Regions from separate parts of the Bacillus infantis NRRL B-14911 genome, predicted to be linked through region 1. Evidence: riboswitches for the same ligand, from Rfam matches in the RefSeq annotation. Region 1 holds a riboswitch; each other region holds the start of a gene.
The links. Region 1 has a riboswitch for cyclic di-GMP ahead of N288_RS04220 (sensor domain-containing diguanylate cyclase). Riboswitches for the same ligand answer to the same signal wherever they lie in the genome.

Region 1 (7,514 bases):
TCGTATGATCAAAAGAAAAATGCTTCATTAACAGAAACTCTCTATATCTATCTCAAACATTTCTGCAGCCTGCAGAAGGCAAGCAGTGAATTATACATACACCCGAATACAGTGAAGTACAGATTGCAGAAAATCAATGAACTTCTTCCTCTGGATATCCAAAACTCAACTCATTATTCCCTGCTCGTACTGGCCTTTTCTATATACTATTCTAAACAAAACAATGACTAATACCATTTGTTTATAAGAGACAATCTATGTCTCTTTTTTTGTTGGATCATGACAAGGTAATGGTTTAACTATATTGTTATAATTCTGAATAATCAAATTAAAAGGAGAGGGTTAACCATGACAGCAGATGGAAATTGGCTTTTGCAAAATGCCAGTGTTATTGATGGGACAAGCGATCAAGTTAAGGAAAATGTATTCGTCAAAATCGAAAACGGCAGGATAACAGAGGTCAATCAAGGCGAGCCGTCTAATACAGATGGGTTTGAAGTGATTGACTGTTCAGGGAAGTACATACTCCCGGGGCTTATTGACTGCCACGTTCATTTAGTGTGGAATGGCAGCGCCGATCCGCAGTCGGTTATTAAAAACGAAGAAAATGACAGAATCGCTCTGGAAGCCTATAAACATGCCTTGGACACACTCAAATTAGGCGTAACAACTGTACGGGATTTAGGTTCTCCTGACAGAACTGTGCTCCATGTAAGGAATATGATAGATTCCGGCTTACTAACTGGGCCATCTATTATTGCATCTGGCGCACCGATTTGTATGACAGGCGGACATGTATATTATCTGGGCTATGAATCAGACGGGGCAGATGAGGTCCGCAAGAATACGAGAAAGGTACTGAAGGAAGGTGCGGATCTGGTAAAAGTAATGGCAACGGGCGGGATTTATACCAAAGGTGAAGAACCGGGATCGGTTCAATTAACCATTGAGGAGTTAAGTGCTGCAAAGGAAGAAGCCTTAAAAAAGAACAAGAAAGTTGCTGCCCATGCAGATGGACTTGAAGGGATCATGAATTGCTTAGAGGTCGGAATCGATACGATTGAACATGGCATTTATGCGGACCGCCAGGCACTGGAAATTATGAAAAATCAAGGGACATTTTTAGTGCCGACCATGAAGGTAATGAGACAGCTGACCAGCAGTCCGGATATCCCGGATTATGCACTGGAAAAGGCGAAACAAGTAGTTGAACCCCATTTTAATATGTTAAAAGAGGCCGTCCAAATTGGCGTGAAAATTGCTACTGGGACAGACTGCGGCTCTCCGTTAACTCCTCCAATTTACTATTTTGATGAATTGGCGATCATGCAGGAGGCAGGGATGTCCCAGCTGGACGTCATAAAAGCTTCAACCAGCATCGCAGCAGAGTGTCTCGGAATCGAAGAGCAAACCGGCAGCATTACTCCAGGGAAGTATGCTGATTTGTTAATTGTAAATAAGAATCCGCTTGATGATCTAAACAGCTTGCGTGGAGAAAAGAAAGTTATGAAAAATGGAGTCTTCATTAATTAAACAATAAGAGGTGAGCGGGTTGAGTATATATTTAGCAGCTGTTGTTATCTATTTAATTTTAATGCTCTTGATTGGTGTGTATTTTGCCAAGAATTCAGTGAAGAACAGCGATGATTTTATGGTTGCAGGACGGAGCTTGCCTTTATTTGTTGTGATGGGGACACTGCTGGCCACATTTGTTGGATCAGGGACCGTGGTGGGCGGTGCCAGCTTTATCTATCAATACGGTCCATTTGCCGCTATTTTTAATCTGTCCGGCGGGATTGTAGGGGCAATCATCTTATATTTTATCGCAGGAAAGATCCGGCAGGTTGAAATCTATACTGTGCCGGAATTATTGGAGCGGCGCTTCGGAAAGGGAGCCCTCTATATATCTTCTATTATCATTATTTTTGCTTTTATTGGAATTACCGCTTATCAGTTCACAGGCGGAGCATATGTCCTGCAGCTGACTACCGGCATTCCTTTGGAGATTGGCGCCATTATTATATGTGCACTAGTCATCTTTTTGACGGTTAGCGGGGGATTGTTCTCTGTAGCTTATACGGATGCCCTTAGCGCCGTATTGATTATTCTCGGGTTTATTATAGGACTTCCTTTTGCTTTAAATGCCGTCGGCGGATTTGAGGGTCTGGCGGTATCCTTGCCGGAAGTGAATAAAAGCTGGAATGGCGGATTAACTTTTCCGCAGCTGATCGGCTACTTCCTGCCGCTGTTTTTACTCGTATTAGGGGACCAAAACATGTATCAGCGATTTTCTGCGGCGAAGGATCCGGATGTAGCCCGCAAATCGACGATCGGATTTATTGTTGGCTGTATTTTCGTCATCAGTTTGACCATCATGCTCGCTACAACCTCGATTGTTCTGTTCCCGGAGATTGCGCCTGACACGGCTATTCTGTCTCTGGCAATCGATGGAGTGCCAATGGTCATTGGGCTCCTGATTTTATGTGCGGCTGTTGCTTTTATTATTACCACAGCAACTTCTTATCTGTTATCTGCCTCCGGCAATATCATCCGTGATCTGATTCAGCGTTCTAGTAAAAATGAGTTCTCAGAAAGCAAATTATTATGGCTGAACCGTATCATTGTCGTGGTATTAGGTGTCCTTGCTTATGTGTTAGGCCAGTTCTTCCCGAGCGTATTAGCTATCCAGATGTATTCCTATACGATGTATGGAGCTTCTCTCACTCCTGCCATCCTTGCGACCGTCATGTGGAAAGGCGCCACAAAAGCAGGTGTGCTGAGTTCCATGATTGTCGGCGGTTTCGCAACCATGCTGTGGGAGATAGGGCTGGACAGGCCATTAGGCTGGAATAGTGTTCTTTTCGCCCTGCCATTATCGGTGCTGACTCTGATCATTGTCAGCCTGCTTACCAAAAACAAGAATGCTTCAGCCGACCATAATCAAACTGGCCAATATAATCTGTAAAAGGAGCTGCTAAACATGGATACATCCAAAAGGATAAAAAAATTGGGAAACTATATGGAGGAACACTCGATATCTGCTGCTTTTGTTTTTAATCCGGATCATCAATTTTACTTAACGGGTTTTAAAGCTTTAATTTATTCAAGGCCCATTATCTTTCATCTGCAGCATGAAAAACCGTCGATGATTGTTCCCGGGCTTGAGGAAACCCATGCAAAAGAAAGCGGAAGCATTGATGATGTGCTTGTGTATTATGAGCACCCAAATGCTGAAAGAGTGGAGAAAACACACGCCGAGTATATCCAGGTCTTGGCAAAGCAAAGTCCTGATGGGGCAAAGATCGGTGTGGATCTATCGTTTATCCCTGGAGAGATTCTTTTATCCCTCCAAGAACTAGGCTACCAGGTGGTGGATATCGGGGCAGTTATTTATAAAATGCGGTTTGTTAAAGATGCGGAAGAGATTCATATGCTTGAACAGGCAGGGCAATTAGTGAATCTTGCGGTAAGTAAATCATTAACGAGAATCGGCATAGGAGTAACCGAGATGGAAATCGACGCAGCGGGAAATGCGGCTGTTTTTGAAGCTGCCTCTACTCAATACCCTGATGCCGTCCTTGATCTAGTGGTGATGTCTCCCTCTGGATTAACAAGAAGCATTATGCCGCATGTGTTCTCTAATACCAGAAAAATTGAAGCAGGGGATGTTATCATCCATAGCAGGCAGGTTGGTCTGAATGGATACCGCGCAGAATTAGAGAGAACGGTCATCGTCGGAAAACCCACAGCAGAGCAGCAAAAAGCATTCGAAGCCGCTATAGAGGCACAGCAGCGTGCTATCGATTTTATTAAACCAGGTGTTAAATTATCAGAAGTAGATAAAGCCGCCCGCCAGGTATTTGAACAGGCAGGGCTCGAAAAATTTGCCATCCACCGGACCGGGCATGGTATTGGCGTCTCAGCGCATGAACAGCCATTCCTGCGGTATGACCACCATGAAATTGTGGAAGAAGGCATGGCCTTTTCAATTGAACCGGGAATCTATATTCCTGGTGTGGGCGGCTTCAGGCATTCCGATACGGTTTTAATCACATCTGATGGCTGCCGATTGATTACGGAATATCCGCGTGATATGGAGTCTTTGCTTTTTTAATCTGGGACGAGGGCTGTCAGGAGGAAATATTGAAATAAATTGGTGAGTTGGTAGATTATTCAATGAATTGATTAAAATAAAGTGGAAAGTTGGTAGAATAAGCTGTAAAGTTGGTAGTTTATTGGACCAATTGATTAGATTAGCAAATACGAGATACTGAAATTGAACGCTTTATGTGGCCAGGTGAACTTAGGAAGAAAGGTATCTCCGCTAATTAAAATTTCCGGCTAAGAGAGCTTAAATGGTAAAGAAAGGGTAGGGATGATTTCACCCTCCCCTTTTTTGTGTACATTTCATGTAGGTAAAACTCATATAGGCGCTTCCTTTTTTAGGTTGTCTTTTTCTGGTGATTTACAATCCTTTTTTAACTGCATAGTTCCATTGCCTAATATAAGAGACGTTTAAAAGGGCTAGATTTTCATTTACCATTTTCACAAACCAGTTTAACTTTCCGTCCCACGGCTCTGCTAAATCAAGAGTCTGTAATTTCCAATCCAATTCTTCTAAAGTAAAATTGGCCTTTGCACTGTTTCTCTTCATGGAGGTAGTAACAAGGTTTTCCTTATGATTGCTACCTCCTTTTGTAACAGGCACTATATGGTCAATAGTGCATAATAAATCCCAATAAGCGGGGTGACACTCACTGTATCTCCAATTGGTATGAAAAGGAAAATCTTCGGGGTATAATATTGAAAGGATCCTCAATACCGGCGGAAAAATTAATTTTTCTCCACTATAGCGGTCTATGAAATGATCTCGCTGGAAGATGCTCAACATATCTGCTTTTGTATATGTTCTTTTTATATATTCGACCTTTTGGAATGGATAATAGGATTTAATCAGTTCTGAACCTGAATTAAGATGTCCTTTTTCAATTGAATCACAAATACAAGAAATGATATCGGCATTTTTCATTTGCACCCGCTCCATTGTTTGATGACTTTATATTAAAATACCCTAATGACTGAAATGGATTCTGGGAGTCTAGTCATTTATTCTTTAAAGAATAAAGGGGGACTTGTTAACTATTTCTCCGTTATAGATATGCCAATAATGATAATACTCTACAAAAAGTCTAGTCATGGAAGCCATATTAGATTATGATAAATGAAAGTAAATATATGGAAGGTGCAAAATGAAAAAATCCAGTACTCTAATCATTTCATCCTTATTAATCTTAAGTGTTTCTTTCTCTATGAACGCAGAAGCAAAAACAACGAGTGCCGCCAAAACCTATAAAAACTGCACAGAATTAAACAAAGATTATAAAGGCGGAGTAGCCCGTTCTTCTTCTGCAAAAAACAAGGGTGGAAAGACAAAATATAAACCATATGTATCCCAGGCTTTGTATGATGCAAATAAATCAAAGGACCGCGATGGAGACAGTATAGCTTGCGAAAAATAAAAGCCAAGGGGACAGGTCCCTTGGCTCTTTTTGATATTGGGCCACGGGGTCTGTCCCCATGGCTCCATGGTTTGAATTGGAAGTCTTGCCGCTTATCCTTTAAAATTAAATAGATAAATATACAGGCAAATTCATCGAAAGGTGAAGACGCAAAACTATAGGGGCTAAAGCCAAAAGGCTATGTCTGCCAGTTACCGATTCATCTTTATGGACGATAGGCTAATCGGTTTTGGTTGGTCTATTTTTTATGCTGAAGGATTGAGGAAAATGAAGAGGGACAGCAATGATGAACATACAATTTGCACAAGGTTTTGGATTAGGGGCACTGACTGTTTTATTGAGTGTGATTTATGTTTTCAGAAGATGGAAAAAGAAAGAAACGGACTCTTTTAAAAATCATGAAAGCTATATGCATGTGATCGAAAACACCAAGGATTTTCTTTATTATTGCCAAGTCTATCCGGAGCTGCAATTCAAATATCTTGGTCCTTCAGCTGAATGCTTTTTCGGCGAAGGATCCAATGCGGATGCCTATCAGGACGCTGGTGTTGCCTTCAGGGATATTCACCCGGAGGATATGGATATTCTCCAAAAAAAAGTCCATGGACAGGTGGATTTCAATCAAGCAATCGTTCAGCGCTGGAAAGATAAAGACGGCAACTATCGATGGTTTGAAGAGTATGCGACTCCCATATATGAAAATGGGGTGCTGGTTGCTCTTCAAGGAGTGGTGCGGAATATCGATGAGAGAAAAAAGCTGGAGGAGACATTGACATATCGAATCGCCCATGATGCGTTGACAGACATATATAACCGTGAATTCTTCGAGCAAATGATGGAGAAATATAATGAACGTGAGGATACAGCTGCAGCCATCATTTTGTGTGATTTGGACGGTCTGAAATGTTTAAATGACAACCACGGACACAAAACAGGGGATTTTCTAATTAAAGAAACAGCACATCTATTAGAACGCTTTTTTACAGAGGATGCTTATGTTTCCAGGATTGGAGGAGATGAATTTGCCGTCATTCTTTTAAAAAAGGAAAAAGAACAGGTGGAGTTACTGGCCGAAAAGCTAGCTGAAGAGATTAGCAGGTATAATGAAAGCAGCCAGGAAGTCAAAATCAACCTATCAATAGGCTTTGCGTTCAGTGAAAATTCCCGAGGCGTAATGGAACGCTTATTTGTTGAAGCGGATAACCATATGTATCAGCATAAAAGAACGAAAAAAGGTGCCTGAATCTATCCTAACAGATGGGAGAGAGATGCCTTTCTTCGCAAAAATGGAGGATAAAAATGCCTGCCAAAAAAAGAATCAGAGACTATGGAGTAAAAATAGGAACCCTTCAGACAGGTCCGCGCAATAGCATCACAGATGTGGAAGGCGTAACCGTGGGGCATACGACGCTGAGCGATGGTGCCAAACAAACCGGTGTCACAGCGATTGTGCCGCATCCGGGGAATCTTTTTAAAGAAAAGCTGATCGCCGCAACCCATGTGATCAACGGGTTTGGGAAGAGTATGGGAACAATTCAGATCAATGAGCTGGGTACGCTTGAATCCCCGATCATCCTGACCAACACGCTCGGCATCGGTACAGCGGCAGATGCTTTGATTCAGTATATGCTGGAGTCTAATCCCGAAATCGGCCGGACGACTGGAACGGTAAATCCGGTGGTGTGTGAATGCAATGATATGTTTTTGAATGATATCAGGGCTGGGTTTATAGAGCGGGAGCATGTTTTCCAGGCACTGCAGAATGCCTCGGCCGAGGTGGAAGAGGGAACGGCTGGAGCCGGGACCGGCATGCTTTGCTATTCGCTGAAGGGCGGGATCGGGACAGCTTCAAGGGTAATGGAGATGGACCATGGGACATATACATTGGGCGTTCTCGTGCTGACGAATTTCGGCGGTTTAAAGGATCTGCGGGTGAATGGGAAAGCGGTCGGGGTAGAGCTGAGTGAGGCTATCCAAGCTAAGGAGGAGCAGGAT
Region 2 (7,514 bases), 1.6 Mb from region 1:
CATCATACAATAATAGGTAAAAAGTTACAATTGCATAAAGTTGGGAAAATTTTTCAATAATCAGCTCCTGGAATAATGCATTACGTTAACAGGAGAAAGAATTCTTAACAAAATGCTTGTCAGTTGCAGCCTTGTAAAAAATTGATATCGTCTGCTGCCTTTTTTTGTATGAAGCTAAATTTCCCTGCTGTTATACCGATATATCCATTAAAGGAACTATATGAAAATGGGAATAGGGGAGTATAATGGGGAATAAAAAGAATGATGTCATTAAAAAAATAATGGTTTATATGCTGAATGTCGCAATGCAGGCTGCTGTCTCAGGCATGATCATCATAGCCATCTATTCATTGATTTTCAAAAAGCAGGTGTTCTCGGCAGAATCAGCTGCTTTGCTGGGATTGATCATCATAGCATTTATCCTCTCAGGATTTATTAATTTTGCTTCGTATGCAAAGCCGTTCAATGAAATCCAGCGTTTTGTGGAGCGGGTGAGCAAGGGAGATCTGTCAAAGCCGGCTGACATTAAGCAGCTGGGACCGCTGAAAAGCATCAGTGCACCGCTTGAGCATATGAGAGCCGGCCTTCAGGAGCTGATTGCACGTGTCAAGGATACCGGAGGTACTGTATCCAGGTCCTCAGGTTCATTAGAGCAAAGAGTCGCAGAGACGAATGAGAGCCTCCAGGGAATCAAAAAGCAGATCATGGAATTTCAGCAGACTGTCTATCAGCAGCTGCAATCGGCCAATGAAGTTGCTGTCACGATGGATGAGATGTCGGTAGGCGTCAGCAACACAGCTGAAACCTCAAGCCTGGTCAATCAGGCTTCAGCAGAAACGGCCAGCCTTGCCATTTCAGGAAAGCATCAGGTGCTTGAGGCTGCTGAAAAAATGCATGGTATCGACCAGTCCTTCAATTCACTTGAAGAGGCCATTAGCAGCTTCCTTGAAGGTTCAAAAAGAATTGCCGTTATAACGAAGGAAATATCGGACATTGCCGGACAGACAAATCTGCTGGCACTGAATGCAAGCATAGAAGCGGCCAGGGCCGGGGAGCATGGGAAGGGGTTTGCGGTTGTCGCCCATGAAGTAGGGAATCTGGCCAGCCAGACCAATCAGTCTGCCTCCAACATATCAGCCATCATCCAGCAGCTCCAGGGGGATGCGGATGCCACATCCGCTGCGATGAAAAAGACCAATCAGGATGTAATAGGCGGCAAGCTATCCATCGAGGCTGTTGTACAATCCTTTGAAAACATATTGGGATCTGTAGATAACGTGAACGGGCGCATCCAGGAAATATCGGCGGTCAGTGAACAAATGGCAGCAGGAAGTGAAGAGGTGGCAGCAAGTGTTGAAGAGTTATCCTCTCAATTCCAGCATGTCAATGAACGGCTGGTGGAAGTTGTCAGCCATGTTGACGGCCAAACTGCGGATATGGAGACAGTCAAAGAAGAATCGGAAGCCCTTAATGATATTGCTGCAAACCTTAATGGGCTGCTTCAAAAATTTAAGGTTGAAAGCTGAAAAAAGAAAGGACAGCGGCAACTTAACTTGCCGCTGTCCTTTCTTTTTATAATTGCTTAGTCTAATCTTCTGGAGTTTTAAGCAGGTTCCCAGATTTCAATAGGAGCCATACTGACTTTCTGGTATAGATCGCTGATTTCCTTATATAGCTTTGTATCCTCTGAAGCCAGCTTCAGGAGCAGCTGCATATCATTTAATGCTTCAGAAATTTCTCTCATATGCATATGCTTCTTATAAGTTAGATTGAGCAGTCTGATGATGGAGAGTTCTAAGTCCCTCCTGTAGTCATCTGCCCATTTGGCTTTGAACTGCGGCATAAGCTTCGGCGGAATCTTGCCTGATACCTTTGATTTTAACAGCTTTATAACAGCCCAGTTCTCTGCTTCGAGCGCCTGATTCAACAGGTGGAAGAATTTCAGGGCGTCGATTTCTATAGCTCTATTTATGGAAATGATGTTGTTTTCAATCGTAAAGGGGTCAGGAATCCCGCCGCTTTGAAAAATTTTACGCAGGTGCGTCAAACTGACGCGCAGCTGGTTCTGGGCATTGGCTACAGGCAGGGAAGGCCAGAAGACCTCCGCAATAATATTCCTGGAAACTGGTCCATGCAGGCACAGGTAAGCGAGAATTTCTTTCGCCTTGCGCTGATTCCATTTTCCTTCAATTATTGTATTTCCCGCTGTCACTTTAAACTCATCAAGCATGAAAACTTCAATCTTATCTCCATTTGGAGGAGGCGTCTCAAAAGCTGCCTCCAATTGGAGAAGCAGCTTTTGCGTATAAGAGCTTCCCGAATCGGGCTTCACTGCCGACATCACTGCCGGATCGGCCAGAAACTCCCGGCATTTGGATAGTGTCAGTTCAGGCTGATCCAGCTGTATTAAATGGGATGCTGAAGGAATGATGTATTTTCTGCTTTTTCTGATATAATCGCTGCTCAGCATGACAACGGAGGCCGGATAAAAGTGATCAAATTCCCCGGCTAAAAACAAGGCTGGTATCTCCATATGTTTAAAATGAATAATTGAAGAACCAGAGATTAACTCCCTTGCCAAAAAATAAGATGGCAAATCAAGCCTTGAGCAAGCATCTCTTATAAGAAAAGAATTGGGGCCGATCGATTTATAAAGAAGATGTGTGATCCAAAAATCTGCCAGCCCCTCTTTATCAATTAGCGGCAAGTTTTTCTCTGAAGGTGATTTTCTTATGCAATCGGCCAAATTGATGGCTGGCGTGGAAAAGACAATGAACGACAGGATGCTGCCAGGATGCTGGTCCTGCCACTGTGAGCCGAAATAAGCTCCCAAGCCCTGACCGATAAAATGAAAAGAGGAGCACCCTGCCTCGTCCAATACTGATTCGAAATCGTCATTCAGTATATCCCAGGATAAAGATCCATTTGCAGCACTGCTGTATCCGTGACCCCTAAAGTCAAATAGTATGATGTGATAATCTGCTAACTGAGGAAGAATAAGGTTCCATACAGTGCTGTCCAGACCAAGTCCATGTGTGAGGACAACAGTCTCTGCATCAGGATTGGCTGATTTAATCGACTTATAGCTTATTCCTCGTTTAGTCGTTTTCATGTTGCCCTCCGAAAATTCATTCTGGCAAAAGCCATTTACATTATTATCGGCAGGGAACTCCCTTTTATTAGGAAAAAATAAACATTTTTTTGATATAAAAAAGCTATAAATTTAGCAGCAGCAATTGATAAAAGAGGACAAAAGTAATATGATAATAGTATGAATATTGAAAAAGGCAAACTTATTGAAAAATAAGGACGCAAAGCCGCGAGTCTAAGGCGTAAGCTATGATAGTCGGGCTGCCAGGGTGATAACGCGGATAGCTTTGGATTTTATGCTTAGTCCTTTCAGAGCTAATCGGCCGAACCTTTTGGCATAGTGACTGAAAGGAAAGGGTGCATAATCATGTATTTTTTTGGTACGGAAGAATTTTTTGAGGAGCAGTTAAGTAAAGCTGTTGAAAGCGGGAAGAATCTATCAGCCAGCTTTTCTCAGTTGGAACGGGAGCTAAACTATAATTTTATTTGCACGGACAGCCTGCGGAGAGAATGCCTGGCTAACCTTGAGGCAGCAGGCAGGAAGCTCGAGCATCATCTTCCATCTTATAGCGGGAGACATGCTGCTATAGTGTAGCATTAAAAGAAAGCGAAGGGAAAATTCCTTCGCTTTCTTGCTGTTGTTGTCATTCATTTATACAACTGGGAAATCAAAAGAGAATAATAGAAGTTTTTGAGGATTAGCTTCAAGAATTCGACAAATCTATGTAGGTTTCTGTCGTAAAAAAAATGGTTAATTTTTCATTTTGCGGGGTACTTTATACCTGTACTACATTTCTGTGAAACGCAAACTTATTGAAAGATAAGGGCGCAAAGCCTCAGGTCTAAGGCCATGTATGGTTAAGACGGCTGGGCTGCCGCAATAGGGGAAACGGTTATGGGTATGAGTAATGAAGTAGAAAAAGAGTGGATCGAATTATTGCTGGAAGCAAGAAATGTTGGTTTGACCTTGGGAGAAGTAGAGAGCTTTTTTAGAAGAGAACATGATTTTTGGATCAGGCAGGAAAATATAACAGAAACTGATTGAAATTTTTACTTAAGAACAACAGGAACATACATAGAACCAAGAAACGTCTACCCTTCCGGTATGGCGTTTCTTTTTTTCGACAAGAATCTTCAAATATCGGGAGGTGCCTGTCACCACTTTAACCACTTTACTCTATCTTTACAATTTTCCAACAATCCCTTCATGTTCCATTTTTACAATTGGATTGAGAGAAATTTGGGGAGGTTTGTTGAGGGATGGGGAAAAAGAGATCGAAATTTGGTCATTTGCTGATGAGTTCAATGCTTACGGGCGGCATGCTGGCGCCTTTTTCGTCTGCGGTTCAGGCGGAGGAAGCGCTGAAGCTTGATTCGCTGCTGATTACGGAAATTGCTCCTGACATTAAGGGTGCAGAGGATTATGAGTATTTTGAGCTGCATAATCCAACAGCTCAGGAGATAAACCTTAAAGACTTTCAGTTTTACTATGTATATACAGACGGGAAAGGCGGAGATTTGCCTTTATCTTTTGAAGAGTATGTTCTGAAGCCGAATGAAACCGTCGTTCTCTGGTATAACAAAAGTTCCAAAACCAAAGAGGATTTCCGGGACCATTATGAAGCTGAGCTGCCGGATGAAGCAATTCTTGAGTTCACAGGAAGCGGATTCACAGGGATGGCCAACACTGGCAATAGGGGAATAAAAATTGTCGACGGCCAGAATGCCGAGGTTTCTTTTGCCAGCTATGTTAGGGATGAAACAGGAGAAGGGCTCTCTAAGCATTTTAAAAGCCAGCCGGAATCAGCAGAAATGCTCCCATTTCAGATTAAAGGAGCACCTTCACCGGGAATAATTAGTGCTGGTCAAATTTCCGTGCCAGAGGGAGAAAATAATACGGCTCCAGTCATCACCCATACTCCTGCCGATACGGTGGAAGGCAGCCAGGATCTTCAAATCGAAGCGGTTATAGAGGATGACCAGGAGCTGCTGACTGCTGTGGTTTATTATCAGAGCCATGCAAGCATGAAGTGGAAGTCTGTCCCTCTTGTTAAAAATGGTGACAATACATATGCAGCGGCAATACCGTCTGCCGACTATTTGGGCGGTACACTTTCCTATTATATCGAAGCAGCAGATGGAATGAATACAACTGCCTTTCCGGCAGATAAATCAATGCCTGTTCAAACAAAGATAGAAACTGTTCAAGAAACAGAACCCCAGTCAAAGCCAAGGCTGATGATCACGGAAATCACTCCTGATACTGCAGATGTTAATGGCAAGGATGGGTACGAGTTCATTGAAATCTATAATAATGCCGATCAGGCAATAAACCTGAAAGATTATCAAATCATATATCGATACCCGAATAATAACCAGCTAAATTGGGATCTTGCTGAAGATAAGATGATAGAGCCGCAGAGCTCTGCCGTGGTCTGGATCAAAAATGGGGCCAATGATGAAACCGGGCTGGAAAGCTTCAATGAGAATTACGGCACCAGCCTGGATGCCAGCCAGGTCATTGAAATTCATAATGATGGGATGGCAAACGGATCGGAACGCACGCTGATCATAGCCGATGATCTTGGCACAGAGATTGCGCAAGCGTCTTATAATAACAGCAGTGCTGATGTATACCAGAATAGCGGCATCACTTATAAAACTCCAGCAGCCGGCAGAGATATGGTGAAGGCTGGAATCAGCGAAAAAGCAGCACCAGGGTCAGTTCTGCCTGGACAGGTACCTTCAGAACCGGTGAAGCTGTCAGATGACAGTGAAGCTCCAGTCATTACCCATGAAGTACAGACTGAAATTGAAGGCGGACAGGATGCGGTGATTTCAGCAACCGTTACAGATAACACAGAAGTGCAGGCTGTTTCCCTCTCTTACCGGGCTGCAGAAGCAGCTGAATGGAAAACGGTCAAAATGCTTGTAAGCGGGCAAGCTGAAAATGTTTATGAAGCAGTCATCCCTGAAGCGGATCTGCGGTCAAAACAGATTGTCTACAAAATAGAAGCAACCGACGGAATCAACTCCAGCAGCACCGGTGAGGCTACAGCGGATATCACACCGGCCCAATATGCGAAGAATGAAGTGCCGCCGCTGCTCATTACTGAAGTTGTGCCTGATTCTACTAATGTGAACGGCTTGGATGGCTATGAATTTATTGAAGTATATAACAATACAGATAAACCTATTAACTTTAAGGATTATAAAATCCGCTACCGCTATCCGATGGAAGGGCCCGAAGCAGACTTGATCTGGGGGCCGGAAAAAGAGGATATTATTATACCTTCAGGTGAAGCTGTTGTTTTCTGGATTATCAACACAGGAAATACTGATAAAACAGCAAAAGACTTTAACAGCAATTACTCTTCCAATCTCGAAGAAAATAAGAATCTCTTTAAAATGGTTTCCAATGGGATGGCCAATACAGGGGACAGGGGCATTGTCATTGCGACTAATACCGGCCGGGAAATAGCAGCGTCCTTCTATAATGATGAGCCGAATAAGAAGGATACTGCTGCCAATAAGGGCATATTTTATGCATTTCCTACTGATAAAACAACCAAAATGGTCAAAATCAGTGCGGGGGCAGACAATGCAACCCCTGGTGCGGTCATGAAGGCCCAGGTCCCGGCAGCAAAGGCAGAGCTTAAGGAAGACACAAAAGCACCTGCCATTGAGGATCTTTCCAGTATCACAGAAGTAAACGAGAAGGAAGATCTGCAGCTCCTGTTTGACGCCGCAGATGACCAGGATGTAAAAACAATGCGCCTCTTCTACAGAACGGACAGCAATGGGGCATACAGATCGGCTGATCTGCAGCCAAGCTATGATGATGGCCTCTATCATTTCAAAATCTACTCTCCGGAGCTGATTGGAAAAGATAAAGTCGAGTATTATACGCTCGTTTCAGATGGAACCCATACAATCGAGTCAGAGCCGGCAGGGATTAAAATAACAGGCGGAGAAGAAGAAACAGGACTGCGCCTGAATGTTAAGAATGACTCTATTGTTACAAAAGAGACAATTCTTAAAGCAGCCTCTGCTTCGGGCAGTTATGAAAATATCAAACTCAAAATCGATGGAGAGAGTGTTGCAGCAGAAACCTATAAAGCGCTGGAAAAACAGGCCTACTTTGCATTTGATGTTAAAAAGACAAATTTATTTTTCCAAAATGGCGTTACGATGGGTGATGAAGTTTTAAAGATATTTGACGATACGATCAATTCATATGTAACAATGACTGTTCCTATTGAACCGGACAAGCTTTCATTGAATGAACCGGCTGTCATCTCCGTCCGCTCAGGCACAAAGGTATCTCCTTTTGATCAGGAATCAGAGGAAAACCGTGATGACTTTTATATTAAAAATGCCAGACTAGTCCTAAGCGACGGGACTGTCATATATGACCCGGCATA
Region 3 (7,514 bases), 240 kb from region 1:
AGGCAGCAGGCCTGAAGAGCTTCCGTTCAGGCAGGAAAACGGGAATGTTATATTCAGCATTCCGTCATTAACCTACTGGGATATGGTGGTTGCTGAATACTAGGACACAGATTCCTGTCCAAAAATAAAAGCGTGCCCGGGCTTTCCGCCTGGACACGCTATTGTTAGTTTAGATTAAAATCCCCGGACGCAGTATGAACCTTTACCACATGCTCGCCTGAACCAATTTTGCCGAGAATCCTGTCTTCTTCTTTTTCTTCAAAAAGAAATCTATCAAGCTGGACATTGCCCTCCCCGGAGGTTGCCTTAAAATCAACCATCATATCGCTTGGCTCCTCTTTGAATGAAATATTGACATCCCCGCTTGCCGTTTCGGCAGTAATGCTGGCTGCCAGCTGATCATTGCTGATGTTCAGGTCGCCCGAAGTAATTTTTGCAGCGATATCCCCGGAAAGTTCGCTGATTTTTATATCCCCTGAAGCTGTATATAAATCTGCTGACTCTGCGGCTGACCCATCGATTTGCATGTCCCCGCTTGCTGCCTTAAACTTCAATTCCTTCGCCTTTGAATCTTCTACCCTTACATCGCCGCTCGCCACCTGGATTTCCATTTGGCCTCCGGCTTCCATTCTCTTCAGCGCAACATCACCGCTCTTTGTCTCAAAAATGCTGTCCTTGCTTTGAATGTTTTCCGCTTTGATATCGCCGGATAATACCTGTACTGCCAGTTCCTCATATTCCTTTTTCGGAAGAAGCATCTCGATTTTCACATCACGGATGATAACCACTCCCATGCGGAACATATTCTTCACATCAAGGTCGACATTCAGGGTGCCGTCATCTTCGCTGACCTTCAGTTTATAATCATCTTTGAGCTTTTTGCTGACTTTCCCCGTTAGTGCCACCTTTATATCTTTCTCGCTGCCAGCTTCCCTGATGACCACATCTGTAGAAGCGCTATTTACTGAGATATGCTGGATGGAATCTGCTTTTATCGTCTCGCTTTGATTAATCTCAACCGTGTTAAAATTCAGACCTCCCGAAGCGCTGAGTGTAATGGCTGAACCGCCGACACCGATCAGGAATAAAACGACCAAACCCGCCACCATTTTCTTCATGCCGCCTTCTCTCCTTTTCCTTTGACTAGCCTGACATTGAATTTGATATAGCCGAGAAGTACCCGGTAGAAAAATTTGCCGACATAAATCATTCCGATGCTAAGCAGCAGGCCCAGGCTGAACAGTGCCAGCGAAGCAAAGAAATTCAGGGTCATATCCTCAAAGCCCGTAAAAAACGAAGACCCCAGCAAGGCAAATGGCGACAATGTCAAAACGAGCGCCACCGCACATAGTGAAATATAGACGCCTGCGAGGCCGATCAGCGGCCCAAGTATAAAGACCAGATTGAAAAAGCTGAGGCTGACCGCCGCTGTCGCAGCTTGAAAAATATTGGAGACCGACTGCGTTTTCTCCGCTTTGACAATCCTGTAGTCTGCAAGCAGGTCGCGCGCAATGACATGCGGGTCACCGAGCTCCTCCATGATTTCCCTTTCCGTCCTGCCGTTTGCAAGCCCGATTTCAAAATGCTCCTCATAATCGTACAGCATTTCCCGCCGGTCATATTCCGGCACCTTACCAAGCAGCTTTTCCAGCCTTTCTAAAAACTCATTCCCTGCCACTGGACTTTCCCTCCTCAACAAATTGATTAACCGCCAATGAAAACTGCTGCCATTCCTCGATCAGCATATTCATATAATCCCTGCCCTTTTCTGTCAGTGAATAGTATTTTCTGGGAGGCCCTTCCGTTGATTCTGCCAGATAGGTTGTTAAATACTCTTCTTTTGTCAGTCTTCTGAGCAAAGGATAGAGCGTCCCTTCAGCCACCTCGATTTTATCCGAGATGTTTTGCGCGAGCTCGTAGCCATACTGATCTTTCTTAGAAATCAGCAGCAGCACGCACAGCTCAAGAACACCCTTCTTGAATTGAACATTCAATCCTTGCACCTCCACCGGTAGTGAACATTATTCAGTAGTCATGTAAATCCTTCCATTCATTCACAAACCCATCATACAATACACTATTGAACATTACAAGGTACTGAACGTAAAAAAATACCTATTTTTTAAAAATAGGCATTTTCCAAAGATGATTATGGCCTCAAATCCATCCAGCTTTGAAGATGATGGACAGCGAATCCCACATGGGAATCTGAGGAATAAGCGTCACGGACAAGTGAAAGCTGTTCTTCCATTCTTAGTGTGCCTTCCTCATAAAAAGTGATATACGCCGCTTCAGAAGAAGCCCCTGTTTCTGCGGCAATTTCTATCTTTTTCCCATATTGTGCCGCAAGCTCAACCTCGTTCCTGGACAGCTCAATCATCCCATTAGGGCCTGCTGCTGTATCTCTGTAGGCCATGATCGTCACACTGTCAGTATTCTTTATGACCCAGCCTGCGAGGGAATCTTTGCCGAATTTATTGCTGAACATCATTTCATCAAACCAGAAAGGCATATCTGCCCCCAACGGAAGACTGAGCTCTGCGGACAAGGAGGCTGCCTGCAGCATACGGGTCTGATAATTCACCACGGTGTTTTTATAATTGCTTTCCCAGCCTGGCAGAAGATAGGGCTCGATATCCAGGTGGATGCCTGAAAACTGCTGGGCAGGGCTTGCCTGCTCCTGATAAGCAGCTACCCAGGAGAAGAAGCTGCGCATCGCTGCTTCACCTTTTGCCGTGGCCCATTTAGGTGCTCCATCCAATGCATGGACACTGATTCCGCCGGCATTTGCTTTTTCTATAAAAGATTGGTAGACAGCGGCCGGCAGGCTCTGGTCAATCTGCAGATACAGCTGATCTGCCTGCCTGTCCGCCAGGAATTGAATGATTTCATCAGACCTGTCCTTTATGGCTGCTGTATCCCACAGCCAGGTTGAGCGGTTCATATCAGCAGCCTCTCCTTTCACGGGGCAGGCTGCAAACACGAGCAGTACAGCCAAAAGAGCTGTCTTAAAAAATTTGATTGTCATTGTATACTCTCCTTTGTATGATGCCATGACATCCATAAAAAGGAGCCCGGCAGCCTGGCAGCCAACCGCTGATGCGGGAAGGCCCATAGCTTTGCGTCCCTGCCTTTCGACAGGTTTGCCTTTATCAGTAAGTTGTTAATTTGATTATAATCACTTTTCAGGAAAAATAAAGGTATTTTTTACGCAAAAAGGCCCCCTGATGACGGGGGCCTTCTTCTTAGTCTTTAGGCTGATTTTCTTTCTTGCTTTTCGTGCCGGTGTTGAATTCCACCAGCTCTTCGCTTGTCCAGCCTTCTCTTTTTTTATTATTGTTGCGCTGTGCATTTGCATTTCCAAGCTTTGTCCTGCCCATGCTGCCTCGCTCCTTTACTAGCGTGTTCTCTGGTAGTATGGGCCTTTTCACTATGTGTTATTCTGCTTTGGCGGCCTTACAGGAGAGGGGATTTCCTCACTTTTGTCCCCTGCTCGAAAGCATAGGCCATGCTGATCAGACCGGCTTCTGAAAAAGCAGTGCCGGTAAACGTAATGCCCACAGGCTCATTCTCTAAGGAATAGCCTGCCGGTACTGTGATGGAAGGATAGCCTGCCTTTGCCGGAATACCCGCTCCAAAATTGTTCGGCGTCACGATTGCATCAAGATGATGCTCTTTCAGGACATGATCAATTCCCTCCTCAGTCGAAAAGTAGACATCCTCCTCAAGCGAGCTGATATAAGCCTCTTCAGTCAAAGTCCCGCTTGTTCTTTCGGCTTCCTCCAGGATGGTCTGCCCGTACTTAAGGGCTGCTTCACTGTTTTCGAGGTTAAAGGCAATCACATCGGCAAGGGATTTCACTTTTATATGAGGAGCAACGCCGCGCAGGTAGGCGTTAAGATCTGCTTTGAATTCGTATGTAAGCACATCATACTTCCAATTATTTTTTGTAGAAGGGATTTCTACAGGGTCAACCACCTCGGCACCAAGAGCTTTCAGCTGTTCAACCGCATGGTTCATCACTTCAAGCTTGTCCCCGCTCAAATAATCAAAATACACTTCACGTGCAATGCCGATCCTTTTGCCCTTCAGCCCGTTTTCATCAAGAAAACCTGCAAACTCGGTATAATCTGACTCCGGATTGTTCTGCACGGCAGGATCCCTGTCATCATTGCCGGCAAGCACATCGAGAAGGTAAACGGCATCCCTGACGGTTCTTGCCATTGGGCCAGCGGTATCCTGGGAATGCGCAATCGGGATGATCCCCCTTCTGCTGATCAGGCCGACCGTCGGCTTAATGCCGACAAGCGAGTTTTGGCTTGCCGGGCTGAGAATCGAGCCTGACGTCTCCGTTCCGACAGAAACTGCCGCAAAGTTCGAAGCGATGGCTGCACCTGAACCCGAACTGGAGCCGCCGACATCAAAATTACCCGGCCCATAAGGATTCAGCACCTGCCCGCCCCTTGAGCTGTAGCCGCTCGGCATGCCCTCTGTCATAAAATTGGCCCATTCCGTCATATTCGTTTTTCCGAGAATAACGGCTCCGGCCTTTCTTAAAGCTTCGGCCACATAGGAATCCTCTTTTGCAACCGACTCCTTCAGTGCAAGAGATCCGGCACTGGTGTGCATTTTATCAGCAGTATCAATATTATCCTTGATCAGTACAGGAATGCCATGCAGCGGCCCGCGGCTGCCCTTCAGCTTACGTTCGGCATCCAGTGCCGCCGCAATCTGGACAGCATCCGGATTGACCTCAAGTACAGAGTTGATGGCCGGGCCGTTCTTATCCTTCTGCGCAATCCTGTGCAGGTACATCAGCACAAGCTCTTTCGATGAAACCTCGCCCTTCTCCAATTTCTCCTGCATCTCATCTATAGTGGCCTCCAGGAGCCATTCTTCCTGGAGCTTTTTCAGCCTTGGATTTTTCATATAGGAATCGATTCCTTTCACATTGAGTTTACTTTCATATTTTAGCATATTTTCTGAATCCTTTACTATAATGAAGGTTGGTTAGAGAGGACCTCGAATATTCGCTGGTGGATTTGTGGTGTTTTTCTAGGAAATGATCTTTTTCTTTAAGGCTGGGTTTAATTCTGCTGTTCCATCTTGTTGAATCAGACCAATTTAGAGTGGATCCTGATTCATTTAGGGTGGATCCCCGGTCAATTTAAGTTAATCACCCTACTTTTCCGTTTATTCATCCTACTTTTCCGTTTATTCACCCTACTTTTTCATGTATTCACCCTACTTTTTCAATTATTCCACCCAAAACAGCCGATATTTTTTCCACCTTACATTTTTTCACAAAAACCCAACAAAAAAAGCTGACAACCCAAACCCGGGTTGTCAGCTCCCTATTACCTTCTTCTATCAGCGTCAACGATATCACCGGAATAAAACATTTTCTTCTCCGGCGTGATGCCAAGCTCCTGGCAAAACTTCTTCAGTTCGCGTTCTTCCCTTTCGGTGACGAGCGAGATGACCGTCCCGCTTGCGCCGAAACGGCCCGTGCGCCCTGAGCGGTGGACATATTGCTTGATGTCTTTCGGAAAATCATAGTGCACAACATGAGTGACACCCTGGATGTCAAGGCCCCTTGCAGCCACATCTGTTGCGAACAGCAGGCTGCTTTTTCCTTCGCGGAAATTTTTCAAATGCTTCTGCCTGTCCATTTTGTCCAGGTCGCTATGCAGGATTCCGGCCTTCACGCCTTTAAAATCAAGCTTTTCGGAAAGGACAGCCAGATTGCCGATATCCTTTACAAAGGCAAGCCCCTTGATATCCTTTACACGGGAGATCTTTTCAAGGAGTTTAATTTTATCCCGCTGCTCACAGGCAAAATAAATATGGTCCACATCTGAAGGGATTGCCTCTTCCTTCCCTACGCGGATGAGCTCGGCATCAGCGGAGAGCTCCTGTGCAACCTTCGCGGTGCTTTCAGGAAGTGTTGCTGAAAAGAAAGCAAGCTGCCTGTCAGCAAGGGTTGACTTTAAAATGGTCTTTACTGTCTCAAGATGCTCAGGAACAAGGAGCTGATCTCCCTCATCGAGCACAACCGTTTTGACTTCATGCATCTTCAGTTTTTTCTGTTTGATCAGCTCGAGCATCCGCCCAGGCGTGCCCAAAGCGATCTGCGGGTGCTTCTTCAGCTTTTCTAGCTGTCTTTTCGTATTGGCGCCGCCGATGAAGGTGGCTCCTTTTATGCCGCTTCCTTCTGCCCACTTTTGGACCTCCGAGAAGATTTGCATAACAAGCTCCTGTGAAGGGGCCACAATAACGGCTTGAACCGCTTTTTTGCCGGGATCGATTTTATCAAGAAGCGGCAGCAGGTAAGCAAGCGTCTTGCCTGTCCCTGTCGGCGATTCGGCGATCACGTCCCTGCCCTCCTGGATAAAGGGGATGCTCTTCGATTGAACGGCGGTTGGCTCATTAAAGCCGGATTTTTCCCAGACTTCCTGGATAAAAGGCTTCAGGCCGGTAACTACAGATTGATTTTCAGTCATAACTATCTCCTTCTTTTGCAAAAAAATCTCATCTATTCCAGAGCTGCTTTTTTAGAGCATGCCCAGTTTTACAAAAAGTTGTGTACCGTTCTGATACTAGCTTATGATGTTCCAGATGTCCAGCCTTCATGCCAGCTGAGCTACGTCCCCCAGTAAAAAATCCCCTAACTGCATCTCAATATTTCCTTAGCCAATGAGGCGTCTGTTCCAGTTCAAATGCAAGCCGGAACAAAAGATCCTCACGCCCTTTGGCTGCCATAAACTGAACACCGCATGGCAAGCCCTCTGCTGTACTGTGCAGGGGCACGCTCATCGCCGGCTGCCCTGTCAGGTTGGCGAGCTGGGTGAACGGCGTCCGCTTCAGGCTGTTTTCAGCGAGCTGGCCGGCAAGCCCGGCCTTTTGGGCAAGCTTTCCCAGCTTCAGCATGCTGATCAGCCGGACAGCTGTTTTTTCTGCATTTTTAAGGCTGAGCTCGCCGATCCTTGCAGGCGGAAAAGCAGTGGCAGGAGTCAAATAAAAGTCATAGGTCTCATGGAAAGAATCCATCACATAGGCGGCTTTGTCCCATTCCCTCATGCTCAGGACAAAATCCCCGGCAGAGATTGTTTTTCCAAGCATCCCGAGGAGCCATGTAGATGCTTCCACATCCGTCCTGGACACCTTCCGCCCGAGTGTTGCCTCCATTCCAGCCAGCGCCGCAGCCACCTCTCCAAAGTACATGGTGATATAGCTTTGGGCAAGCTTCTTCCCGTCTATATCCGGTTCAGCTTCTTCGGTCCGGTACCCCAGATCTTCGAGGATAGCAGCCGTGCGGAGCACAGCTTCCCTGCAGTCGGGATGGACATCGGTGCCAAGCGGGGAAGCTGTGGTATAAGCAATTTTCATGGTTTTTGGGAGCGGCTTTTCCAGACAGCCCAGATACGATTCTGATGGGGGAATAGCGTAGAAGGCGCCGCCTTTTTCCGGTCCATGCAGCTCATCTAGCATGGCAGCGCTGTCCCTGACCGAAC
Region 4 (7,514 bases), 270 kb from region 1:
TGCTTTCTGACAGCCTTATCCACTTTTATCATTTCATAGTGCCCTATCATCTTTGCCAGTGTTCCATCCTTCGATCCGTCATTCACAACCAGAATCTCATACTCAGGATAGCTGATGCTCAAAAGGGACCTGACACTCTGGATGATCCCAGCTTCTTCATTATAGGCAGGGACAATGATGGAAACAGGCTTTGTATAAATCTCACTCATATATTCCTCATAGATCCGGTCGCGCTTAAGACGGTATTCCCTTCGCAGCTGAACCATCGAAATAGCAAGAACAACTGTGTAAAAAAAGATGACAATCACCATATAAACAGCGATGAACCAGCCAAAAAACAAAGCGGCATTCTCCCATAAAACTGCCAGCATCAGTGCCGCTCCCCTTTTTGCATCCATTCCCAAGCCATATCCCTGGCATAAGGATCATGCGAACTATCAATTACTTTCTGCAATATTTCTTTCCCCTTTGAAAAAGCCAAGATAGACTGGCCTGCCTGTGATCTTACATACCAGGATGAATCGTGCAGCATTTCTGCCAGCCTTGGGAGCAGCCCTTCGTCTTTTAAGCTGCCGAAAAGCTTGGCGGCAAGCATCCGTTCCTGCCAGCTGGAAGATTCAGCGAGTTCCTCATAAGGGGCTATATCCTCTGTATATCCTATTGAAGCTAATGCCTTCAATGCCCGGAGCCTCATTTCCCCCGCCTCGGACATGAACACCTCTTCCACAAAACGAAGATAACCAAGCTGCTTGTTGACAGCAATCACATCCAATACAGCAAACTGCAGTCTTTCCGGAGAAGTTCTAAAGCCTTCAACAAATCGGCCAAAACCTTTGTCATCAAGCCGGATTAGAATATTCCTGAGATCGAATTCCGAGAACGGCAAACTCCGGGAATCCAGCAGCATGAATAGATTCTCACTCTGGAAATCTGCCAGGATCTTGAAGGCCTGGACTTTTTCAGAAGTTGAGCTTCCCCCGCTTTCGGCAATCCGCAGTACTTCTCCCTCCAGACTTTTCAAATGGAAATCCTCTATATGATAAAGCGAATTTATCCGCGTACTCCACTTTCTGCTTTGAAGTCCTTTGGCATAATGGCCCCTAAGATAGGACTCTGCAAAAAAAGAAAGATTTTCTTTTTCCTGCTCCCCTTCAAGGATATCCGCATAATGACCGAGGAGCTCCTCAGCAGCCAGCAGGCTTGCCCGGTCAGCCAGGGCAGCTTCCTCCAGCTGCTTCCCTTCATATAAAAAAGAAAACAGCGGAAGGTTCAGTTTTTGCTTCCAATCTTCAACCTTCCGCCTTGCTGTTATTTCAAAAGCTTTTCTAATCACGAGATACACCAGTATGACTGTCAATATTCCTGTAATGGAAAGGGCCGCTGCAGCGAGAACAAACAGTTCCTGATCTAGTCTCATTATGACATCCTCTGGATCAGGCGATGAATTCTTGCCTGCAGCTCAGTGATGCTGAACGGCTTTGTCACATAATCATCTGCCCCCAGCTTCAGTGCCCTGGCAATATCGTATTCCGTTTTTCTGCCTGTCAGCATTAAAACATGGACGCGGCTTGCATTCCGATTTTCCTTCACCTTCTGGAGAACTTCCGTCCCATCCATTACAGGCATGATTCCGTCCAAAATAAGGAAATGCTCCCCTTTCTGCTCCATACGGCCGGATTGAAGGAACTTCTGTCCATCCTCATACACCTGGATATCCAGGCTGGTATGCTCGAATTCCATGGATTGCAGGATTTTCATCAGCATGGTCCTGATGATTGCATCATCATCAATGACAGATACATTCAGAACCTTCCTTGAATGGCCGCCGATCAATTTATTGGCACTTTCCACCCTGGCCCGGCCGTTCCGTTTTGCTTTATATAAAGCCTGATCAGCCGTCTTGATTGCTTCTGCCACAGTAGCAGAAGGATCATGGACCATATATACACCGGCCGAGAAGGTCATTTTCAATTCCGCCCCGCCCTCTATGAACGTTCGGCTTGAGAAGCCGGAAAGTAGCCTTGAGACGACCTCCTTGCTGTCATGGTCATTGGTGCGCGGAAGCAGCAGGATGAATTCCTCTCCTCCATAGCGGAACACTATATCTCCAATCCTGACATGATCCTTCAGATACTGGGCAAACTCCGACAGGATACGGTCTCCGGCCGGATGGCCGTACATATCATTCACCTGCTTGAAATGATCCAGATCAAGGACGGCAATAGAAAAATACTGATTGCTCCGTTCTAGTTCTTTTAAATACCGTTTAAGAGAATCCTTCAGGAACCTGCGGTTGTATACCTGCGTCAATTCATCGATCAGGACAGACTGGTCAAATATTTGTTTCCTGTCCAAATGCCGCTCTACCTTTATAAGGAATTCTTCCAGGTCAATAGGTTTGGAAATAAAATCATCCGCCCCCAGCCTGTAAGCCTTTATTCTCGTTTCTCTGTCATTCATTATGCTGATCATCAGCTTTGGTATAAACTTTTTATTCGTATGCTTCTGAATATCCTCAAGCACATGGAACCCGCTTTTGCCCGGTAGATTAACATCGATGATAAGACAGTCGGGATTCATATCAAAGAATTGGTCGACAGCTTTTTCAGGCTCGGTATTTGCCATAACCATCCAGCCCTTGCTTTCCAGTGCATCTTTAAGGAGGATCAGCATGGATACATCATCATCAATCACCTGGATCAATGGCATATTTTCATCCCTTGGAAGACTCTGTTTCTCCTCTTCTCTTTGGAAATGTTCATATTCATAGCTCAGGCCCATCAGTTCATATAAAAAATCCCGCAGCTCCCGGTTTCCCCAGATTTTTTCGCTGCTCTTTTCCACCTGGTCCATCAGTTTGCCTGCCACCTGATGGAGTCCGACAAGCTGCAGAGTTCCTGCTGTCCCCTTGATGGAGTGAAGGAAACGGTAAACATCTTCGTTGTTCACAGGAGTTTCCGCTTCCTGTTCAAACCAAAGAGTCATTTGATTCTTAATCTTTTGAAACAATAAAGTTTTGTATTTATCAAGCTTCATTAAATGCACCTCTTTCATCCTAAGCATCAGCCAGGAAGCAGAGGCCCCGGCCAAAATAAAAACCAGCCATCATAGATCATTGGCCGGCTGCACTAGTCACTCCAAGCGGTTTAAAGTGCAAATAAAAACCGCTCATCACAGTGTTCTATATTCTTAAAACACCCTTGCATTTTCTGTCGAAACAGACAATTGCAAGCCAATTAAAATATATGATTCCTGTCATATTAAGTCAATATATATTTTATTCATTTGCCTTGAGTATACCGAAAAAACCAACAAGATGCAGACGCCAATATGCCGCCTGGAAAAAATGGTATATTATTACCATTTTCCCTTGTCTGAATATGTCGCTTAAAGCGGTTTTTTGTCAATAAGATGATATTGTCGATTTGGACATGCATTTGTAAAATTAGGAATATATATCTAAATATAGGAGGACTAAGCAATGGAGCATATTAAAGACCTGCTGTTCAACCTGCTGATCATTCTTATCGTCATGCTTTCTTTCCAGCTCCTTTTTGCCAGCCGCCTTCAATCGCTTTTTCTGCGCCACCGCGAGTATATTATTGCCGGCATCAGCATCATAACTGCTTCCCTTTGCCTGATCAGTTCAATCAAGATGAACAGCAGCTTTATTTTTGATCTGCGATGGATTCCATTCCTGCTGGGAGGATTATACGGAGGTCCCAGAGTCATCCTCGCCCTGCTCATTTTTGTCATCTTTATCCGCATTCCCCTCGGAGGGATCGGGGCGGCCTATAATATTCTCACCGGTTTGTTTGCCGGCTTTATTGTATATAAGCTTCACCCATCCTTCATTATCATGGACACCCGGCGGAAGCTGCTTACAGTATCACTCTTGTCTTTTCTTGTATCCATCGCAGCGTTCATGCTATTGTTTTCAAAAGCCGAACTGAAGGAATGCCTCGGTTTCATGGCCATTTATACGATCACCCAGACACTGGGGGCGTTTTTGACTGCCTACACCATTGAGCTGATCGTACAGAACCAGCAGCTGAACCGGGCGGTAATGAAGACAGAAAAAATGGAGGTCATTTCCCATTTGGCTGCCAGCATTAGCCATGAAGTGAGAAATCCCCTGACCGTAACGAAAGGATTTCTCCAGTTATTAAAAGAAGAAGAACCAGGCGGAGGAAAGCGTTCCTATTATTTAGACACAGCCCTTGAAGAGCTGAACAGAGCGGAAGTGATCATCAGTGATTATCTTACATTTGCCAAGCCGCACTGTGAAACAAATTCATGTTTTTCATTAGAAGGGGAAATCAGAAAAGCGGTTGAACTGATCACACCCTACGGGAATGCCCATTCTGTTGAAATCCATTGCGACACAGAGGAAGAATTATATATCAAAGGAGAAGATGCAAAGGTTCAGCAATGCCTGCTAAACCTTCTTAAAAATGCCATCGAAGCAATGCCTGGCGGAGGAGTCCTCTCTATATCGGCAAAGCTGCAGGACGACAAAGCGGAGCTCCTGATATCTGATACAGGCAAGGGGATGACCTCCGGGCAGCTCAGCAGGCTGGGGGAACCGTATTTTTCAACAAAAGAAGGGAAAGGGACGGGGCTTGGAATGATGGTGGTCTTTCGGATCATTGAGGGAATGGGCGGAAAAATAAAAGCAGAAAGCATGCTGAATAAAGGCACCTCCTTTACCATCCTGCTTCCTGCTGAAAAATGTCCTGATTAGCAGCTGTTCTTACACATGATCAAATGATGGCGGGTACTTTACCGTCCCGCTGATTCCAGTTAATGATCCCTCCTTAAATTCCATAACCATAAATACCTCTTCCGGTACAGGAAAAGGTGAAAAAATCCCAAAAACTGTGGAAGGCCGGAACCCAAACCTCGGATAATAATCGGGATGTCCCAATACAACGGCATGAGCAAAGCCCTGGAGTTCCGCCTGTTTCAAACCTTCTCTTATAAGAAGGGATCCTATCCCTTCATTTTGCCGCTGGGGCATGACAGCAACCGGGGCAAGCGCCAAGGTAGGCACTTCCCCTTCCCCTGTATCAATCACTGCCTTGCTGAACATGATATGGCCCACGATATCCTTTCCATCTTCCGCTGTTAGCGATAGTTCAGGAATATACTCCCCCGAGCTTCGGATGGCTCTGACAAGGGCGGCTTCGTTTTCACGGCTGAAAGCAAGCCTGTGGACATGTTCTGATCTGCTATAATCAGCTTCCTGCTCTGTCCTGATAATCATGACTATTCCGCCTGTTTTTTTGCCAGCTGCCTTGATTTGTCGGTGCAGCTATGCATGGCCGAAATGACCGAAGACCGAAAGCCTTGTTTTTCCAGCTCAGCTACCGCTTCAATAGTGGCTCCCCCAGGCGTGCATACCTGATCTTTCAATTCACCCGGATGCTTACCTGTCTCAAGCACCATTTTGGCTGCGCCAAGCACTGCCTGGGCTGCCAGCCGGTACGAGGTTTCCCTTGGAAGCCCCTGAAGGACGCCGCCATCAGCAAGAGCCTCAATGAACATATAGACATAAGCAGGTGAAGATCCGCTGATGGCAGGGATGCTGTCCATCAGTTTTTCTTCAATAAACTCAGCTTTCCCAAAACTTTCGAATAATTCTGCAGCCTCCAACCGTTCCTTTTCAGTCACCTGCCTGCTGGCAGCCAGGGCGCTCATCCCCTCCCCGACAAGCGATGGGGTATTGGGCATAGAACGGATCGCTTTTATTTCCCTGCCGAAAGCAGACTGTAGAAAGGCAAGGCTGATCCCTGCCGCTATGGTGATGATGATAGCATCTTCAGAAACGCTCCCGCTGATTTCCTCAATCACTTCCATATGAACATCAGGCTTTACTGCCAGAAATAAAAAATCAGCCTGTTCAGCTGCTCTCTTATTATCAAGGGTCACTTCAATATCATATGTATTTTTCACATAGGCAAGAGTACTCTCCGTCCTTGCACTTGCAACTATATCATCCGGCCGGGCGATCCCTGATTTCAGCATTCCCCCGATGATTGCCTGGGCCATCTTTCCGCACCCTATAAAACCGATTTTCTTATCCATTTTTCCACTTCCCTACATAAATTGCTCCCTATATTATACTTCCTCGCCTGCTTCAATTCCAACTTCCGGTTATATCAGGGTGTTAGAGGGTAAAATGGGAATGCTCCGCGCTTAACTGTGCGGAAAATTCTTTCTGCAGCAATAACCGAAGGAGCGTTGAATCATGATGGATAGGACACCACTGCCGGCCGAATTTTACACACAGCCGACCCTTGAACTTGCCAAGGCTCTTCTTGGCTGTCTTTTGATAAAGGAAACACCTGATGGTACAGCCGCTGGATATATTGTAGAAACAGAAGCCTATAAAGGCCCCGAAGACATGGCTGCACATAGCTATAATAACCGCCGGACCAAGCGGACAGAAGTCATGTACGCCGGTCCGGGGTTCGCCTACACATACCTTATGCATACCCACTGTTTGTTAAATGTCGTCAGCGCTGAAAAGGACAAACCGGAGGCTGTTCTCATCAGGGCCATAGAACCTGCTGAAGGAATTTCCCTGATGAAAGAGCGGAGAAAGATGGATAATCTGAAGAATTTGACCAACGGGCCAGGGAAGCTTACGAAAGCCCTTGGCGTCACCATGGAGGATTATGGACGCCTCTTTTCGGAGCCTCCCCTCATTCTTGCTGAAGGCTATACCCCTGCTGAGATAGCTAAAGGAAAAAGGATTGGAATTGATAATTCCGGCGAAGCAAAAGACTATCCGTGGCGCTTCTGGGTAAAAGGCAGCCCATATGTTTCCCGCCATCAGATAGAATCCTCATGATGGATGTTTATTCCTCTTTTAGCTGCAACTGCCCCGCATGATTGCCCTACGGAATAACCACAATAGTTATGTATGGTCTTCACCATCACAGCCCTTCATGAGGGAAAAAATTACAAACTGGGGGTAGTCAGATGCAGCAGTTTAACCAGCAAGGACAGTCAGGAATGAACACAAATGAGCAGATCCCGGCACATATGAATCATGGCGGACACGAGATGCTGGACATGAAAGAGGTCCTTTCAAGCACCGTAGCGGCAATCGATCAATACCTTATGTTCAGCGGGCAAATCCAGGATCCGCAGCTTAAGGAAATTGCAAACCGCCAGAGGCAGTTTATGATCACCCAATACAACACCATGGTTGACTGCTTCACTACCGGCCAAAAGCCGGCTGTATCGACTACAACCTATATGATGGGCGAAACACATGACGTCATCTACGGACTACAGCCATCCCAGCCTGCTGCACCAAAACAGTCAGCTTCCGAGATTGGCGACCAATGCTATTCAGGCTACCTGCTTGCTTTAATGAAAGGTGCAGCCTCCCAGCTGTCAATGGCCGCATTGGAGTGCACAAACCCAGTCGTAAGGCGTGTGCTTGCTGATAGTGTTCCCAATTATGCAGAAATGGCTTACGAGCTGTTCCTCTACCAGAATCA

Region 2: it holds a riboswitch for cyclic di-GMP, as region 1 does, so the genes downstream of both, N288_RS20685 (hypothetical protein) here and N288_RS04220 (sensor domain-containing diguanylate cyclase) in region 1, are expected to answer to the same signal.
Region 3: it holds a riboswitch for cyclic di-GMP, as region 1 does, so the genes downstream of both, N288_RS03045 (hypothetical protein) here and N288_RS04220 (sensor domain-containing diguanylate cyclase) in region 1, are expected to answer to the same signal.
Region 4: it holds a riboswitch for cyclic di-GMP, as region 1 does, so the genes downstream of both, N288_RS05675 (diguanylate cyclase) here and N288_RS04220 (sensor domain-containing diguanylate cyclase) in region 1, are expected to answer to the same signal.

What each region holds. Positions count from the first base shown of each region.
Region 1 is NC_022524.1:792,810-800,323, forward strand. Features, by position in the region: gene N288_RS25490 (PucR family transcriptional regulator) at 1-231, shown strand, start outside; gene N288_RS04195 (metal-dependent hydrolase family protein) at 349-1,533, shown strand; gene N288_RS04200 (sodium:solute symporter family protein) at 1,553-2,965, shown strand; gene N288_RS04205 (M24 family metallopeptidase) at 2,981-4,114, shown strand; gene N288_RS04210 (HNH endonuclease signature motif containing protein) at 4,466-5,029, opposite strand; gene N288_RS04215 (excalibur calcium-binding domain-containing protein) at 5,310-5,519, shown strand; cyclic di-GMP riboswitch class I at 5,634-5,718, shown strand; gene N288_RS04220 (sensor domain-containing diguanylate cyclase) at 5,803-6,762, shown strand; gene N288_RS04225 (DmpA family aminopeptidase) at 6,819-7,514, shown strand, end outside.
Region 2 is NC_022524.1:4,119,276-4,126,789, reverse strand. Features, by position in the region: gene N288_RS20695 (methyl-accepting chemotaxis protein) at 246-1,526, shown strand; gene N288_RS20690 (alpha/beta hydrolase) at 1,604-3,112, opposite strand; cyclic di-GMP riboswitch class I at 3,277-3,359, shown strand; gene N288_RS20685 (hypothetical protein) at 3,458-3,685, shown strand; cyclic di-GMP riboswitch class I at 3,884-3,970, shown strand; gene sinI (DNA-binding anti-repressor SinI) at 3,986-4,135, shown strand; gene N288_RS20680 (S-layer homology domain-containing protein) at 4,351-7,514, shown strand, end outside.
Region 3 is NC_022524.1:553,499-561,012, reverse strand. Features, by position in the region: gene N288_RS03065 (glycoside hydrolase family 66 protein) at 1-103, shown strand, start outside; gene N288_RS03060 (DUF4097 domain-containing protein) at 165-1,118, opposite strand; gene N288_RS03055 (DUF1700 domain-containing protein) at 1,115-1,678, opposite strand; gene N288_RS03050 (PadR family transcriptional regulator) at 1,665-1,994, opposite strand; gene N288_RS03045 (hypothetical protein) at 2,150-3,028, opposite strand; cyclic di-GMP riboswitch class I at 3,074-3,158, opposite strand; gene N288_RS25610 (hypothetical protein) at 3,246-3,380, opposite strand; gene N288_RS03040 (amidase) at 3,457-4,929, opposite strand; gene N288_RS03035 (DEAD/DEAH box helicase) at 5,358-6,503, opposite strand; gene N288_RS03030 (amidase) at 6,679-7,514, opposite strand, start outside.
Region 4 is NC_022524.1:1,066,412-1,073,925, reverse strand. Features, by position in the region: gene N288_RS05685 (glycosyltransferase family 2 protein) at 1-371, opposite strand, end outside; gene N288_RS05680 (HEAT repeat domain-containing protein) at 371-1,417, opposite strand; gene N288_RS05675 (diguanylate cyclase) at 1,417-3,036, opposite strand; cyclic di-GMP riboswitch class II at 3,109-3,191, opposite strand; gene N288_RS05670 (ATP-binding protein) at 3,482-4,744, shown strand; gene N288_RS05665 (GNAT family N-acetyltransferase) at 4,754-5,266, opposite strand; gene proC (pyrroline-5-carboxylate reductase) at 5,269-6,087, opposite strand; gene N288_RS05655 (DNA-3-methyladenine glycosylase) at 6,251-6,856, shown strand; gene N288_RS05650 (spore coat protein) at 6,988-7,514, shown strand, end outside.